Regions from separate parts of the Scandinavium sp. M-37 genome, predicted to be linked through region 2. Evidence: predicted binding sites of a transcription regulator. Region 2 holds the regulator's gene; each other region holds the start of a gene.
What was found. Region 2 encodes CRP, which controls carbon source genes, mostly activating them, when cyclic AMP is high. Its sites were predicted from a motif close to ATGTGANNNNNNTCACAT; they were not measured.

Region 1 (4,180 bases), on a different contig from region 2:
TGCTAATCTTGATATCTGAAAGACAAAGTTATTTATCCCTGTCACATCACCGCCGCTAATTACCATGCCGATTCTCATAATCATGACCTCGCTTATTTCTTGAAAGTGATTTTTCCTTTAAACAAGCCATGAATTTGCAACGAGCATCACAAAATTGTTATTAAGATGTCCGCTCTTGCTATTGACATCAATTGGTTAGGGTCATTTTTTGTGAATGCCATCACATTCCATCACCTGTTGCTAATATTATTAATTCACTTTTATTTCAAGCAATTAACACGCATTCAGGCTTTAGATTCCTGTAAACCTTACGCATGAAGTTCATACATAGATGTGAGGTTTAAAAAATGTGATTTATCGCGCAGTTTTCTGTGTGTGAATGACCGCGAGCAAAAGAGGGACTTATCGTGGAGGGATCAGTTTTAACATATAAAAAAGGCGACTTACGTCGCCCTTAAATGCTGAAATGTCATTACTTACGTTCGCTCCCGACCCACCAGCAGCGTGGTCAGGGTGAACGACAGCACCAGCGCGATTGCCACGCCCGACAGGGCATAGACAAAGTACGGGCCGATATAAGCGGGCAAACTGAAGATGCTCGATAAGATATAGCCATACAGGCGCACGCCGAAGAACGCGATGAAGGCAGAGGCCAGCGAACTGGCGATAGTCGCGGCGATAAACGCTTTCTTATGACGGGTGAGCACGCCAAACAACGCCGGTTCGGTTATGCCGAGTAGCGCAGAAACCGCCGCTGACAGCGTCACCGTACGATCCTGTCGGTCTTTGCTCAGGCGCCAGATAGCAAACGTCGCCCCGGCAATCGCCATGTTGGCCATAAACATCATTGGCATCAGCATGTCATAGCCCCGATCGCTAAAGTTTTGCAGCGCAATCGGGGTCATCGCATGGTGCATCCCGGTGAGGATCGCCACCGGACGTATCGCGCCCACCACCAGCCCGGCAAAGCTCGCCGATACGCTGAACAGCCCTTCGATAAACAGCGCCAGCCCTTTTCCGAGCCAAATGCCAATCGGGCCAATCACCACTAACGCCGCCAGCGCGCCGATAAACAGCGTCAGGGTCGGCGTAAACACGGTTTTCAGCACCTCCGGCATGATACTGTCGACCCATTTATGGATGTATTTCAGCGCCAGAACCGAGAAAATCACCGGAATGACGCTGGAGGCGTAGTTAAATACCGACACCGGCACGGCGTTCATTAACCATAGCGCGGAGGCGGCATCAGGCTGATGGGTCGCCAGCGCCTTGGCAGCGTCAATTAAGGTTGGATACATCAGACAGGCCGCCACCGCCGCCGCGAGGTATTCATTGGTTTTGAAAATTTTTGCTGCCGACACCGCGAGGAAAAACGGCAGAAAATAGAACACGCCGCTGGCGATCAGATCGATGATCATCACCGTATCGCTTTTCGGCGACACCACTTTCAGCGCAATTAATCCGGCCAGCAAACCTTTGATCATCCCTGCCCCGGCAATCGCCGGGACAATCGGACCAAACACGCCGGAAACGGTATCCATAAACAGCGACACCAGGCTTTTACGGCCCTTGCCGCTGGTGACCGTTGTCTCATCACGTTGACCGAGGGCAGCCTGCAGTTGCTCGTACCAGCCGTTGACCGTAGGGCCGATAATGATTTGGAACTGATCGCTTTGCAGCTGCGCGCCCAGTACGCCGGGCAGCTTTTTAATTTCGCCCTGTTCGATTTTGCTATCATCAATTAAATCAAAGCGTAAGCGGGTCATGCAATGCCAGACTTTATTGATATTGTCTTGCCCACCGACCAGTTGAATGATGCGTGCGATGGCGTCTCGCGTCCCCATAGTGACTCCTGCGACATGTTCTTGTTTTGGTTATCTGGATGGTAATGAAGCTGTGAACGCAAAACAAACCAATAAAATTTGAACCCCCTCACATTTCTTTCCTTACAAGGCATGCAAAGGCTAAAATATGCAAAATTGGTCTGGTTTTTAATTCAATAAACACGCTATTTCAGACCAAAATATTTATTCCAGAAAAGGGTTTACCTGACGCGTAAAATAAGGCGAAGATAAATCATCAATCGTCTATTTTTTCCGTCATCAACAGGGAGCCTTTTTCCGTGGAACCGACGCTTATTACCGCTATTGATTGCTTCATCACTCGCCCGGATCGCCACAATTTGGTGACGGTACGCGTGACCACCGACAAAGGCATTACCGGCCACGGCTGCGCCACCTTTCAGCAACGCCCGCTGGCAGTGAAAACCCTGGTCGATGACTATCTGCGTCCGCTGTTGATCGGTCGCGATGCCAATAACATTGAAGACCTGTGGCAGATGATGAACGTCAACGCCTACTGGCGAAACGGCCCGGCGATGAATAACGCCATAGCCGGGGTCGATATGGCGCTGTGGGATATTAAAGCGCAGCTGGCGAACATGCCGCTGTATCAGCTGTTTGGCGGTCAATCCCGGGACGCGATCGCCGCCTACACCCACGCCAGCGGTGAAACGCTGGACGAGCTGTACACCACCGTCGATGCGCTACTTGAAAAAGGCTATCGCCATATTCGCTGCCAGCTTGGCTTCTACGGCGGTACGCCAACCGAGCTCCATGCGCCGGATAACCCTTCGCCAGGTGCCTGGTTCTGCCAGGATCAATACATGCGTAACACGGTGGAAATGTTCCGCGCCCTGCGAGAGCGCTACGGGCATCGCTTCCACATCCTGCATGATGTACATGAACGTCTGTTCCCGCAGCAGGCGGTGCAGCTGGCAAAACAGCTCGAGCCGTATCAGCCGTACTTTATTGAAGATATTCTGCCGCCGCAGCAAACCCCGTGGCTGGCGCAGATCCGTCAGCAAAGCAGCGTTCCACTGGCGCTCGGCGAACTGTTTAATAACCCGGCGGAATGGCATGACCTGGTAGTCAATCGACAGATTGATTTCATTCGCTGTCATGTGTCACAGATTGGCGGCATCACCCCGGCGCTGAAGCTGGCGGTGCTGTGTCAGGCCTTTGGCGTGCGTCTGGCCTGGCACGGCCCGGGCGACATGACGCCGATTGGCGTGGCGGTGAATACTCATCTCAATATTCATCTGCACAACGCCGCAATTCAGGAATTCATTCCACGATCCGCGACCACCGATGCCGTCTTCCCCGGCGCGCCGGTGGCAAAAGAAGGCTACATTTATCCACCACAAAAACCGGGCATTGGCGTCGGCTTCAACGAAGCACTGGCGGCTTCGCATCCGGTGGTGTACCGCCCGCATGAATGGACGCAAAGTCGCCTACCGGACGGCACGCTGCATACGCCGTAATCAGCCTGGCTGTTGGCGGAACGCGAGGTTGTCGCGGTTATGTGGAATGACGTAGGTGCAGGTGTAGTTGATATCGATAATGTCGCTAATGGCGTATACCTGACCGCCCGCCAGAATGCCGCGGTTGTTGATGTGCATCGCCGGGCTGCCTTTTTTGCAGCCCAGTAATTCGGCCTGTTCCCGGCTGACGTTCACTGCCCGATAGGTAGTGAGCATGTGGGAAATTTGATAGCCCTTTTGCAGGACATATTGCTGTAACGAACGTTCGATAACCTGCTGATTAAGGTCTGCGAATGCCGCCGACGGCATGCGCGACACCTCGATTTGCACCGGACTGTCATCCACATAGCGCAAACGACAAAACTGCCAGATAAAGTCATCATCCGTTAGCCCGAATATCTGCTGTTCCTCGCGATTCGGGCGTTTTTTATGCAGGCTTATCATCCGATAACGCATCTGATCGAAACGCTTTTCGGTAATCGAGTTGTACACCAGCGGATTATTCCGCGCCCCGTCGTTAATCCAACAGCCCGATCCCTGAACAATTCTGATAACGCCAATGCTCGCCAGTTTCTCCAGCGCCTGGCGCACGGTAAATCGCGAAACGCCATACTCTTGCGCCAGTTGTCTCTCCGGCGGCAGCTTACGCGGGCCGCCGTCACCCTGCTGATAAATTTTACTCAGCAGATCCTGAGTGACGAACTCATTTTTCTTCATCGGGATTTTCCCTGATTATTCCTTAGAAAAAAGACAGTTAAGCTTATCATTGCATATAATTGGCGTAACATAACGATTTCAGCGCAGGAAGGAAAACAGGGCCATGACAAGTAAAAAAATGGTCGCCCTGGTCGTCGCCGT
Region 2 (4,180 bases):
GGGTGTAGCCTTCCGGTACGTGGAAGTGCAGGGTGCCTGCGGCAATCACCAGCCCGGCCAGCGTGCCCGCGGCCCGGTGGAAAATTCGCACGCGCGTTGCGCCGTAGCCGTTTTGCGTCACCAGCAGGACGGTCATCAGGATCCAGTACGGCTTCGGCAGATTCAGCGCCGCCCCCATCAGGCTGGCGATGCTCAGCATCACGCTGATTCGCGCCGCGTTTCGCAGCGCCGGAGATTTAAACGACAGGTAGCTTTTCAGCGCGGCGAAAACCGGCAGACGGCGTTCGTTATCGGCCATCAGATTGCGCGGGTACAGCGGGCGCTGCATCCGCAAGACGCGGGCGATACGGCTGAAATGCCAGGCGCAGAACTGGCCGACGGGATTATCCGGGTGCTGATGGGCGATTTTTTCCAGAGCGCCAATCTGTTTATCCATGTTAAAGCGCTGCGGAAAACGGTGATAAAGAATGTCATCGGCCATCACCCGCAGCCGGGCGGCGATGGTTTGTGCATTCCAGCGGATCACCGCTTCAGCGTGGCTGCGTTCCACCAGTTTTTGCACTTCCGCTGGCTGATGCAGGCTGACTGAAATATGTTCTTGCAGGTCGAGGCCCATCTGGAAGGCGCGCAGCAGGCGCTTGTATTCGTGATTCTGGTTGGCTGCGAGCATATGCATTTGCTGGTAACACTGGGTAATCAGGTCGACTGCCTTCTGCTGACGGTTGAGTAGCGGTGGCAGCGCTTTTTCAGGATCGGTGTGCTGAGTCAGGAGGCTGTATTTGGCTTCACAATAATCCGCTAGCTGGCGATAGAGCAGGCTCAGGGATTCGCGCAGCGGCTGTTCGCGCCACATCCAGAACCAGAACCAGTTAAACAGGCCGTACCACAGAGTGCCGAGAGCGTAAATCAGCAGCGGCTGCCACACCGGCATATTGCCTGCGAGGCTGAGGGTGAAGATCGAGGCAATCAGCGAGGCGGGCAGCAGGCGCGCGTGCAGAGAACTGATTTCGGCGGTAACGCCGAGTAGCATCGCCAGCCCGCTCAGAATAATGGGCAGCGGCACGTCACGCGCCAGCAGCAGCTGTACCGCGAGGCTACAGCCCGCAAACAGCGAGCCGCCAATAATCAGGCGCTTGAAGAAACGTTTGTGGGGCGTGTCCAGCCCGGCAATGTTGCAGCAGGCGGGAACCAATGAAAACAGCAGACCGTACTTGAGATAACCCAGAGCCAGACCGATAGCCACGGGTAAACAGAGCACCAGCGTTTGTCGCAGTGCGTAGTTAATTTCCGGGTGATAAATCAGCCTGCGCCACATGAGGGGAGAGACAAAAACGGCGTACTGCCCCAGGGCAATACGCCGTTAATCTGGCTTAGCGGGTACCGTAAACCACGATAGTTTTACCGTGGGCGGAGATCAGATTCTGATCTTCCAGCATTTTCAGAATACGGCCCACGGTTTCACGTGAGCAGCCAACGATCTGACCGATTTCCTGACGGGTGATTTTAATTTGCATACCGTCCGGGTGGGTCATAGCATCAGGCTGTTTTGCCAGGTTCAGCAGCGTCTGCGCGATACGACCGGTTACGTCGAGGAACGCCAGGTTGCCCACTTTTTCAGAGGTGACCTGCAGGCGACGCGCCATCTGGGAGGAGAGGCGCATCAGAATATCCGGGTTCACCTGGATAAGCTGACGGAATTTTTTGTAGGAGATTTCGGCCACTTCACAAGCGGTTTTCGCCCGAACCCAGGCACTACGCTCCTGACCTTCTTCGAACAGGCCAAGCTCACCGATAAAGTCGCCCTGGTTAAGGTAAGAGAGGATCATCTCTTTACCTTCTTCATCCTTGATGAGTACTGCAACGGAGCCTTTCACGATGTAGTACAGCGTTTCTGCTTTTTCACCCTGGTGAATCAGCGTGCTCTTCGATGGGTACTTATGAATGTGGCAATGAGACAAGAACCATTCAAGGGTAGGGTCTGTTTGCGGTTTGCCAAGCACCATGCGCGGTTATCCTCTGTTATAAGCTGTCTCCAGTGGCAGATAAGACACTGCCGCTGGCTTTGCAATCGTATCCTTCCCTGTGCCTGGGAAGTCGGCTGTCGGATTTTACTGCAGCCTGTAGTGTGATGTCCTCTGCATACATGCAGTACTTCAATGTATTACTGTAGCATCCCGACTGTTTTAGCATAGCTTTTGCCGCGTGTCTCCTGGTGTCTCGCTTCAGCATGACGCACGTCGCCTTCCGTTGCGAGAATTGTTATGTGCGCGTAATCTGTCAGGAAAATTGCAACTCTGGAGTTAACAATTATGCAAGCGCGTGTGAAATGGGTTGAGGGTTTAACCTTCCTGGGCGAGTCTGCTTCTGGCCACCAAATCCTGATGGACGGTAACTCTGGTGACAAAGCGCCAAGCCCGATGGAAATGGTGCTGATGGCCGCGGGAGGATGCAGCGCGATTGACGTGGTATCGATTCTGCAAAAGGGGCGTCATGACGTGACCGATTGCGAGGTGAAGTTGACCTCTGAGCGTCGTGAAGAAGCTCCGCGTTTGTTTACCCACATTAATTTGCACTTCATCGTGACCGGGAAAGAGCTGAAAGAAGCCGCGGTGTCGCGTGCGGTGGATTTGTCCGCTGAGAAATACTGCTCGGTGGCGCTGATGCTGGAGAAAGCGGCGAAAATTACCCATTCGTTTGAAGTGGTCGAAGGGTAAGCCGCCTGCCCGGTGGCGCTGCGCTGACCGGGCCTACTGTTTTTCGGATGACATCAACCTATCTTTTTGCCTTCCATCAACCGCTCGACCAGCGGCGACATAATCAGCTCCATAGCCAGCCCCATCTTCCCGCCCGGCACCACTAATGTATTCATGTGAGAAATGAATGAACCCTGTAGCATCGCCAGCAGCCAGGGGAAATCAATATCGCCCAGATTCTGGAAATGGATGACCACAAAGCTTTCATCGAGCGAGGGGATCCCTTTCGCCGCGAACGGGTTGGAGGTGTCCACGGTGGGTACGCGCTGGAAGTTAATGTGGGTACGTGAGAACTGCGGGGTGATGAAGTTGATATAGTCTTCCATCGAACGCACCACTGAATCCATGACTGCTTCCCGGGAATGTCCGCGTTCGCTGGTGTCACGCGTCAGCTTTTGGATCCATTCGAGGTTCACAATCGGCACCACGCCGACCAGCAAATCGACGTGTTTTGCCACGTCGTGCTGCGGGGTTACAACCCCGCCGTGCAGGCCTTCATAAAACAGCACATCGGAGGGTTCAGGCAGCGGTTGCCACGGCGTAAACGTCCCAGGCACCTGATTCCACGGCACCGCCTCGTCGTAGGTATGCAGGTATTTACGCGACTGCCCGCTGCCGTCCAGGCCATAGGTCAAAAACGTCTGTTCGAGTAGGCCGAAATCGTTGGCGTCCGGGCCAAAATAACTGATGTGTCGACCCATATCGCGCGCTTTGCGGATGGCCATGTCCATTTCTGGGCGGGTGTAACGGTGGAAACTGTCGCCTTCCACTTCCGCAGCGGTCAGATTGAGTTGGGCAAAGATTTTACGGAAGGCGAGGCTGGTGGTGGTGGTTCCCGCGCCGCTGGAGCCGGTCACGGCGATCACCGGATGTTTGGCAGACATAACTACTCCCTGAAGCAGTAATATTTTTGAGTATAGTCAGCCGTGGAATTGGGTACGGGGCATTAGGTTCACCGTCTCGTGCAGTTCGGACCACACCAGGACGACGTCCCCGCTTTTCAATTGTTGTTTTACGTCGGCGACCTTGTCTTCTAGCGAACGTTCATGTTCACCATAATCGGTACCTTCGCGCAACACAAAGCTTTCAATCAGATTTTCGAGCGTTTCGGGAGCCAGGTTTTCCCAGGGAATAATCATTGTATTGCTCCTAACCATTGTGTCAGCCAGGCCGGGATGCGTTTTTCGAGCCACATTTCCGGATGGCGCAGCGTACCGCCGACAAAACCGACGTGGCCGCCATGCTCGGTCAGCTGATACTGAATGTTTGCCGGAAGCTCTTCCTGAGCGGGAATCGAGTGATGATCCATAAAGGGGTCATCTTTAGCATGAATGATCAGCGTCGGTTTGGTTATCTGACTCAGCACCGACATCGCGCTACACTGGCGGTAGTAATCTATCGCATCGGCAAATCCGTGGATTTTCGAG
Region 3 (4,180 bases), on a different contig from region 2:
CGTCATGCCGTGGGTTTCAATGTTTGCCTCATCAACCACGTAGAGGCCAAAGCGGTTGCACAGGGCGTACCAACGCGGGTCATTGGGGTAATGCGAGCAGCGGACCGCATTGAAGTTGTTCTGCTTCATCAAGCGAATATCCTGCACCATATCCTCTTCAGTGATGCAGTAACCCCGTTGGGGATGATGCTCGTGTCGGTTGACACCCCGAATAAGCAACGGCTTATTATTCAGTAACAGCAGGCCTTCGCGGATCTCTACGCGGCGAAAACCGGTATCGCATGCTTCGGCTTCAACCAGCGTGTCATTGTCGTCAAAGAGTGCCACCACCAGGCGGTAGCAGGTTGGGCTTTCGGCGCTCCAGAGCTTGGGGTTTGTCACCGGCAGATGCACGGTGGCGCGCTCCGGATAACGCCCACGTTCATCGATAATCTCGCTGCCCAGCGCCGTTTTTTCCTCGGCCACGCAACAGCTGTCGAGCCAGAGTGATACCGCCACCCGGTAAGGTGCGGGGTCGGGCGCGGCCACGGTTATATGACAGGCCAGACTGCCGTGACTGAGATCCGCATTCAGCTCCGGCGTAATACGAAAATCCGCGATATGGGCGTCAGGCTTATGCAGCAAATAAACGGAGCGGAAAATACCGCTCATGCGCCACATATCCTGATCTTCAAGCCATGTGCCAGCGCTCCAGCGCATAACCATCACGCACAGACGGTTATTTTCATCGTTCAGAAAAGGCGTTAAATCAAATTCAGCCGGAAGGCGGCTATCTTCTGAATACCCGACCCAGTGCCCGTTGCACCAAAGATGAAAGGCCGACCCGACCCCCTCAAAAACGATGCGGGTTTTTCCCTGCGAGCGCCAGTGGGGATCAAGCGTAAAATATCTCGAATAACAGCCGGTTGGATTCTCTTCCGGTACAGAGGGTGGCGTGGTGTCGATGGGGTAGCGGATGTTAGTGTAAACCGGGTTATCAAATCCATAGCGCTGCCAACAAGCGGGCACGTCGATGGCTGTGGCATTGAGCAGGTCACCATTTAGCCAGCTGTGACTGACATTTTCGGGCTGAGAAAACCAACTAAATTGCCATTGACCATCCAGACAATTTCGCCAACTGGAGGGGCGATTATCCCGGGCGGCGTTAATATCTCTCCAGCTTGAAAATTCAGTATGGGCGTCCAGTCGATTACAGTGAATAATGGGCAGGATATTCCAGTCCTTGCGAGCGATAATGTCCGTAAATTTAACGTCGCTGAATATATTGATATTATGTATATTATTATGGAGAGGCATGATTCCTCTTGCTGTAATATAAATGTTAAGGATTGAAATAATTAGGTGAGGACAGGGTAAGTATTGTTGGTGAATATTTTCTCAGGCCCATGCTATTTATATATGGTGTTCTTTACTTTGCGTATATGTGCTGAAAGGCAGGTAAATACATGAATTGATTCCCTGGTCACAGTTCTTAATATCAGCGGTTAAATCCATAGGCTATTATTCGGTGGGGCAGAATTATTAAGTAACAGAATAAAGACGGGTTGATATTGAGAACGTAAAAGGGTGACAACAATAGAGCGAAATCTTCATCTGCGGTCAGGCGTTCTGCCGGTTTCATGACAACCCAGGGCAGAGCGGTCGTCATCGGCGAAGCACCAGCCAGGGTCTCGCTGCATTGCTGTGGCGGGTTAGTGATTACCCAGAGTCGGAATTATCGTGGCCGTTATTCCTTAAAAAATGTGATTTGCGTCAGATTATTGGCGCATTGGTCTGGACAAACATTCCCTTTATTCCATGTTTCGCTTACTCTAGCTGAAGCGTTTCAGTCGATTAAATGTTCGACAAATAATCAATCAGTCGCAGTTTGCGACAGTAAGGATTCCCTTCCAGGTGAGGCTGGATTACGCTCTCAGCCACACACTTCAGGGATAGCCTTGCAGGAGACCTATGACCGTACGCGTAGCGATTAATGGCTTCGGTCGCATTGGACGTAACGTGGTTCGTGCTTTGTATGAATCCGGGCGTCGTGCGGAGATTACCGTGGTGGCAATCAACGAACTGGCGGATGCTGCGGGCATCGCGCACTTGTTGAAATATGACACCAGCCATGGGCGCTTTGCCTGGGATGTTCGCCAGGAGCGGGAACAGTTGTTCGTCGGCGATGATGCCATTCGACTGCTGCATGAGCCGTCGATCGAGGCACTCCCGTGGCGTGAACTGGGCGTTGATGTGGTTCTCGACTGCACCGGCGTTTACGGCACCCGTGCCGATGGCGAAGCCCATCTGGCCGCGGGCGCAAAGAAAGTGCTCTTTTCACATCCTGGCAGCAACGATATTGACGCAACGGTTGTCTACGGCGTCAATCATCATGAATTGCAAAGCGAACACCGCATTGTCTCCAATGCATCCTGCACCACCAACTGCATCATCCCTGTCATTAAACTGTTAGACGATGCCTGGGGTATCGAATCGGGTACCGTGACGACTATCCATTCGGCGATGCACGATCAGCAGGTTATTGATGCTTATCATCCTGACCTGCGTCGTACCCGTGCGGCCAGCCAGTCGATTATTCCGGTCGATACCAAACTGGCGGCGGGCATCACCCGAATTTTCCCGCAGTTTAATGACCGTTTTGAAGCTATTGCGGTGCGCGTTCCGACCATAAACGTCACCGCAATCGACCTCAGCGTGACCGTGAAGCATCCGGTAAAAGCGTGTGAAGTCAACCTGTTGCTGCAAAAAGCGGCACAGGGAGCATTTCATGGTATAGTTGACTATACGGAATTACCGTTGGTCTCAATAGATTTTAACCACGATCCGCACAGTGCCATTGTTGATGGCACACAGACGCGGGTCAGTGGAGCGCATCTGATCAAAACGCTGGTCTGGTGTGACAATGAATGGGGTTTCGCTAACCGCATGCTCGACACAACGTTAGCGATGGCCGTTACAGGTTTCAGGTAAGACGCTGTTGCGTCTACAAAACTTTAGAATCAATGAGAGGATTCACCATGTCTGTAATTAAGATGACCGATCTGGATCTGGCTGGTAAACGCGTTTTCATCCGTGCCGATCTGAACGTTCCGGTTAAAGATGGAAAAGTGACCAGCGATGCGCGTATCCGTGCTTCTCTGCCAACTATCGAACTGGCTCTGAAACAGGGCGCGAAAGTGATGGTTACATCTCACCTGGGTCGTCCGACCGAAGGCGAGTACAACGAAGAATTCTCTCTGCTGCCAGTCGTTAACTATCTGAAAGACAAACTGTCTAACCCGGTACGTCTGGTTAAAGACTACCTGGACGGCGTTGAAGTGGCTGCGGGTGAGCTGGTGGTTCTGGAAAACGTTCGCTTTAACAAAGGCGAAAAGAAAGACGACGAAACGCTGTCTAAGAAATACGCTGCACTGTGCGACGTATTCGTCATGGACGCATTTGGTACCGCGCACCGCGCACAGGCTTCTACTCACGGTATCGGCAAATTCGCTGACGTTGCGTGCGCAGGCCCGCTGCTGGCTGAAGAACTGTCCGCTCTGGGTAAAGCCCTGAAAGAACCTGCTCGTCCAATGGTGGCTATCGTTGGCGGTTCTAAAGTATCGACCAAACTGACCGTTCTGGACTCTCTGTCCAAAATTGCTGACCAGCTGATCGTCGGTGGTGGTATCGCCAACACCTTCGTCGCCGCTCAGGGCCACAACGTGGGCAAATCCCTGTACGAAGCTGACCTGGTTGACGAAGCAAAACGTCTGCTGACCACTTGCGATATCCCAGTCCCAACTGACGTTCGCGTGGCAACTGAGTTCTCCGAAACCGCAACCGCAACCCTGAAATCTGTTAACGACATCAAAGATGAAGAGCAGATCCTGGACCTGGGTGACGTTTCTGCACAGAAACTGGCTGAAATCCTGAAAAATGCCAAAACTATTCTGTGGAACGGTCCGGTTGGCGTGTTCGAATTCCCTAACTTCCGTAAAGGGACTGAAATCGTGGCTAACGCTATCGCAGACAGCGAAGCGTTCTCCATCGCAGGCGGCGGTGACACTCTGGCTGCTATCGACCTGTTCGGTATTTCTGACAAGATCTCCTACATCTCCACTGGCGGTGGCGCATTCCTCGAATTCGTGGAAGGCAAAGTTCTGCCAGCAGTAGCCATGCTCGAAGAGCGCGCTAAGAAGTA
Region 4 (4,180 bases), on a different contig from region 2:
TTGGTCTGTTGTGGCTGAAACTGCGCGACATAGCGGGCAATTTCACTGTTCGGATCCGGGTTAAAGGTGGTAAGCGCGTAGTTGCTGCGCACCACCTTGCGAAATTCGTCAACGTTACTGAGTTCATCGAGGGTCATCAGCTGCACGCCGATATTGCCCAGCGTAGAGGCCTCAATTGGCCCGGCGGTGACGGTGATCCCGCAGGCATCGGCACAAAGCTGGTTCAACAGTGCGTTCTGGCAACCACCGCCGACGATGTGTAGCTGTGAAAAAGCGTGGCCGTGCAGGTCTGAGAGCTGGTGCAGCACACGGGCGTACAGCAACGCCAGGCTGTCGAAAATGCAGCGTGCCAGTTCGGCGGCGCTTTGCGGCTCCGGCTGGTGGCTGTCGCGACAGGCGGCCTGAATTTCGAGGCTCATGTTGTCCGGGTTGATAAAGCGGTCATCGTTCGGGTTAATCACGAACTGGCAGGCGGGCAGTTTCTGCGTTTGGGCCACTAATGCCGCGATATCGCTGATGTTTTGCTCTTTCAGTACCCGTTGCAGCAGCCACAGGCCCATGATGTTTTTCAGCACCCGATAGCGGCCTTCTGCGCCGCCTTCGTTAGTGATGTTGTTCGCCAATGCGATGTCGCTGGTACACGGCGTTTTGCTTTCATAGCCCATCAACGACCAGGTTCCGGAAGAGAGATAGGCCGCGTGTTTGCCCTCCAGCGGGGAGGCGATCACCGCACTGGCGGTATCGTGGCTGGCGACGGCGACCACCGGGATTTGGTTCCCCAGCGGGCAAATCCAGTGCCCGATGACGTTACCAGGATGCGTCGGCGTGCCGAACCAGTCGCGCGGTGCGCCCGCCCAGTTGAGCAGGTCTTCATCCCAGTTGTCGGTGTTGATGTTCACCATTTGGGTGGTGGTTGCGTTGGTGTATTCCCAGTTCATTTTGCCGGTCAGGCGATAGCTGAAATAGTCAGGGATCAGCAGCGCATGGGCGATATTCGCCAGCACATCAGGCTGTTGTTCGGATAACGCGCGGAACTGGTACAGGGTGTTAAACGGCAGGAACTGAATGCCGCTGCGGCGATAGATGTCGGCGCGGCCGAGCTGCGTTTCTGCACGCTGCATTACGCCCTGGGTGCGGCTGTCGCGGTAGGACACCGGCAGGCCAACGCGATGGCCGTCCTTATCCAGCAGCACAAAATCCACGCCCCAGGTGTCGATGCCGATGCTGTCGATAAGAATGCCGTCATCGCATACTTTCTTCAGCCCACAACGGATCTCGGCTTCAAGACTGTCGATATCCCAGCAGTCTGTGCCGTCCACTTTCTGTAGCGTATTCATAAAACGGTGGATCTCACGCAGTGCCAGGGTCCGTTTTTGGCGGTCGTAACTGGCCAGCATGACGCGCCCGCTGGAGGCGCCTAAATCAACCGCCACACAATGGCGAAAACTCATGGCAGGGTCCTTCTGATAGTCATTGCGGACAGTCTGAAGGAGTGCCAGCGTGTCGACCTTCTCACTACTGACAGCGGAAAATGGCGGCTGGCAAGAAAGCAAAGATGAACGTGAGAGGCATCACACTTTCCAGTAATGAGCCCGTCTCATGCGGGTGTGACGCTGAACTCATTTCCTGATTTTTCCGGTCGTTTCTTGAAAAACGGACAGGGTTTGCGCGCTTTGCTGTCAAAAATTCAAGGTGAGAATGGCGGGGGGTGCTTATTATCCTGATAACTTTTCTCATCTCGTGGGGCCATTATGACCGTACTGCACAGCATGGATTTTTTTCCGTCAGGACATGCACCTGTTGCCATTGAGCCACGGCTGCCACAAGCGGAGTTCCCTGAGCACCACCACGATTTTCATGAGATTGTGATCGTCGAACATGGCACCGGTATTCATGTGTTCAACGGCCAGCCTTACACCATCACCGGCGGGACGGTGTGCTTCGTGCGCGATCACGACCGCCATCTGTACGAGCACACCGACAACCTGTGCCTGACGAACGTGTTGTACCGTTCCCCTGACGCGTTCCGCTTTCTGTCTGGCCTGGAGCAGCTGTTGCCGCAGGAGCAGGACGGCGTGTATCCGTCGCACTGGCGGGTAAATCAGACGGTGTTGCAGCAGGTGCGCCAGGTGGTACAGCAGATGGAAACGCTAGATAGCGGGGACGACATGCACACCATCGCCAATCGTGAAATTCTGTTTATGCAGCTGTTGGTGCATTTGCGAAAGGGCAGTCTGGCGGCGGAGGCAACCAATAACGATGCGCGTCTGAATTTGCTGATGGCGTGGCTGGAAGACAATTTCGCCGATGAAGTGTGCTGGGAAGCGGTGGCGGACCGTTTTTCACTCTCGCTGCGCACGCTGCACCGCCAGCTTAAGCAGCACACCGGTATGACACCGCAGCGTTATCTCAACCGTATTCGTTTGACCAAAGCGCGCCACCTGTTGCGTCACAGTGACGAAAGCGTCACTGATATCGCATTTCGCTGTGGTTTTGGCGACAGTAACCACTTTTCAACGCTTTTCCGCCGCGAGTTTAACTGGTCGCCGCGCGATATTCGTCAGGGGCGCGACACCCAATTGCAATAACAAGCCCATGAGACTCATGGGCTTGTTATTGTGGTGCGTTTAATTAATGGAGTTTAAAACTTGACGTCTTTTAAGTATTCCCAATCTTTATTGCTTTTCTTGTTGGTCGGGAAATACCAGTATTGACCATCATGTTTCAGCTGGAACAGTTCAGTCGCATGGTTGTACGGGTTGTAATAAATATAGATATCGCCCGCGACGCCCTTATGACCATTTGCACTCCAGTCTTTGAAAGATTGAAGTGTTTTAATATTCTCCAGTGCTGCTTTTTTGTCGGTGCCTAAATAAACCCAGTTGCCATTATTGTTTTTATTGGTCGGGAAGTACCAGTAGCGGCCATCTTTACCGACGTTTTGCAGCATAAAATATTCTTTATCGCCGTTATAAGGATTGTCATATTGGTAAAGCGTGCCGAGGGTACCTTTATGGCCATTATCGCTCCAGTTGAAGGCATGCTCTGACAGGACGTCAACCTCTGGATACACTGATTTGATCCAGTCAATGTACTGAGAGATACGTGCCCCGGTGCTGCTGCGTGCTGCCCCGCCATTGGTGACCGCAATAATGGTTTTAATACCCTGATGAGTTTGCCACCAGGCTGAACCACTGTCTCCAGGGGCTGTGCGTCCCCATTTTGCGCTCTCTTTTACCGGTTCATAGCCCGCGCCAATACCATGATTCATCTCAAAAATACTGTCGATTACGCTCATGCTGGTCATGCGACGCTGTCCGGATTTCGGACCATAGGTTTCATTTTCCGTGACGTTGACGCCCCAAAGGCCATAACCCACAAACTGAACCGGTTTACCCTTTTCTTCGTTGCCGTCATACAGGACAGGCTTCACGACCTTCTTGCCGTTTTTATCGCGGTAGTCGGCCACTTTTTTCAACTTCAGGATTTCCAGGTCGGTTGAGGCGCCGCCGTAGCCTGCCGGGCGGTGGTTGCGCTCTGGAACCGTATAAACTGTTCCCCCGCTGGCAATAACGGTCTTGTCGTCATCGGCATAGAAATTATAACCCGTGTTGCTAACATCTTTTGTGGCCCCATTGCAGTGGGCAGCGGCGAGAATATATACCCACTCACCATCGTCACCCAGCCAGGTTGCCGTACAGCTGTAAATATGGCCGACGGCATTAAAGGCGCGGTCATAGCTTTGTACCCGTAAGGGTTCATTGACGTCGGCAATAGTTGATTTGATATTATTTAAATCACCGCCATTTTGCGTAAAAACATATTCGCTAATGACCTGTGCGTGAGATATTGTTGAAATAAAAGTGAGGGCTAATAAAGAGAGGGTCTTTAATTTTAATTGCATCATTTTTCCTTTGATGTGAGATTCCTTGCGTCGCGATCTTGCGTTGAATGATGAAAATAAGTCAATCGCTGTTCCGTTAATAACATATTGTGGTTTGATTAATATTGGTGGCGCTGTTTTAAAAACTTATTCATTTAAATTTTATATATTTTGTACGGGAGGTGTCCGGTGCGATGACATATTCGAGAACACAATCACCGTTTTTTATCCTGAAGTAGTGAATACTAACCGGTGATTCTGCATTTGAGGTGCCGGAGTGACGTATCCTTTGATTCT

Region 1: a site for CRP is predicted at 1,921-1,938, ahead of ACG0Z5_RS12290 (enolase C-terminal domain-like protein). Genes of this name have one in related genera too.
Region 3: a site for CRP is predicted at 1,741-1,758, ahead of epd (erythrose-4-phosphate dehydrogenase). Genes of this name have one in related genera too.
Region 4: a site for CRP is predicted at 1,606-1,623, ahead of rhaS (HTH-type transcriptional activator RhaS). Genes of this name have one in related genera too.

What each region holds. Positions count from the first base shown of each region.
Region 1 is NZ_JBIGIN010000014.1:108,906-113,085, reverse strand. It holds gene ACG0Z5_RS12300 (6-phosphofructokinase) at 1-78, opposite strand, end outside; gene ACG0Z5_RS12295 (PTS transporter subunit EIIC) at 477-1,844, opposite strand; gene ACG0Z5_RS12290 (enolase C-terminal domain-like protein) at 2,123-3,322, shown strand; gene ACG0Z5_RS12285 (GntR family transcriptional regulator) at 3,323-4,039, opposite strand; gene ACG0Z5_RS12280 (EAL domain-containing protein) at 4,143-4,180, shown strand, end outside.
Region 2 is NZ_JBIGIN010000016.1:56,282-60,461, forward strand. It holds gene ACG0Z5_RS13205 (YccS/YhfK family putative transporter) at 1-1,315, opposite strand, end outside; gene crp (cAMP-activated global transcriptional regulator CRP) at 1,371-2,003, opposite strand; gene ACG0Z5_RS13215 (OsmC family protein) at 2,310-2,714, shown strand; gene ACG0Z5_RS13220 (phosphoribulokinase) at 2,768-3,637, opposite strand; gene ACG0Z5_RS13225 (YheU family protein) at 3,674-3,892, opposite strand; gene ACG0Z5_RS13230 (hydrolase) at 3,889-4,180, opposite strand, start outside.
Region 3 is NZ_JBIGIN010000030.1:46,374-50,553, forward strand. It holds gene ACG0Z5_RS18705 (beta-galactosidase) at 1-1,296, opposite strand, end outside; gene epd (erythrose-4-phosphate dehydrogenase) at 1,951-2,970, shown strand; gene pgk (phosphoglycerate kinase) at 3,018-4,180, shown strand, end outside.
Region 4 is NZ_JBIGIN010000031.1:18,302-22,481, forward strand. It holds gene rhaB (rhamnulokinase) at 1-1,451, opposite strand, end outside; gene rhaS (HTH-type transcriptional activator RhaS) at 1,752-2,588, shown strand; gene ACG0Z5_RS18850 (hypothetical protein) at 2,642-3,907, opposite strand; gene rhaR (HTH-type transcriptional activator RhaR) at 4,161-4,180, shown strand, end outside.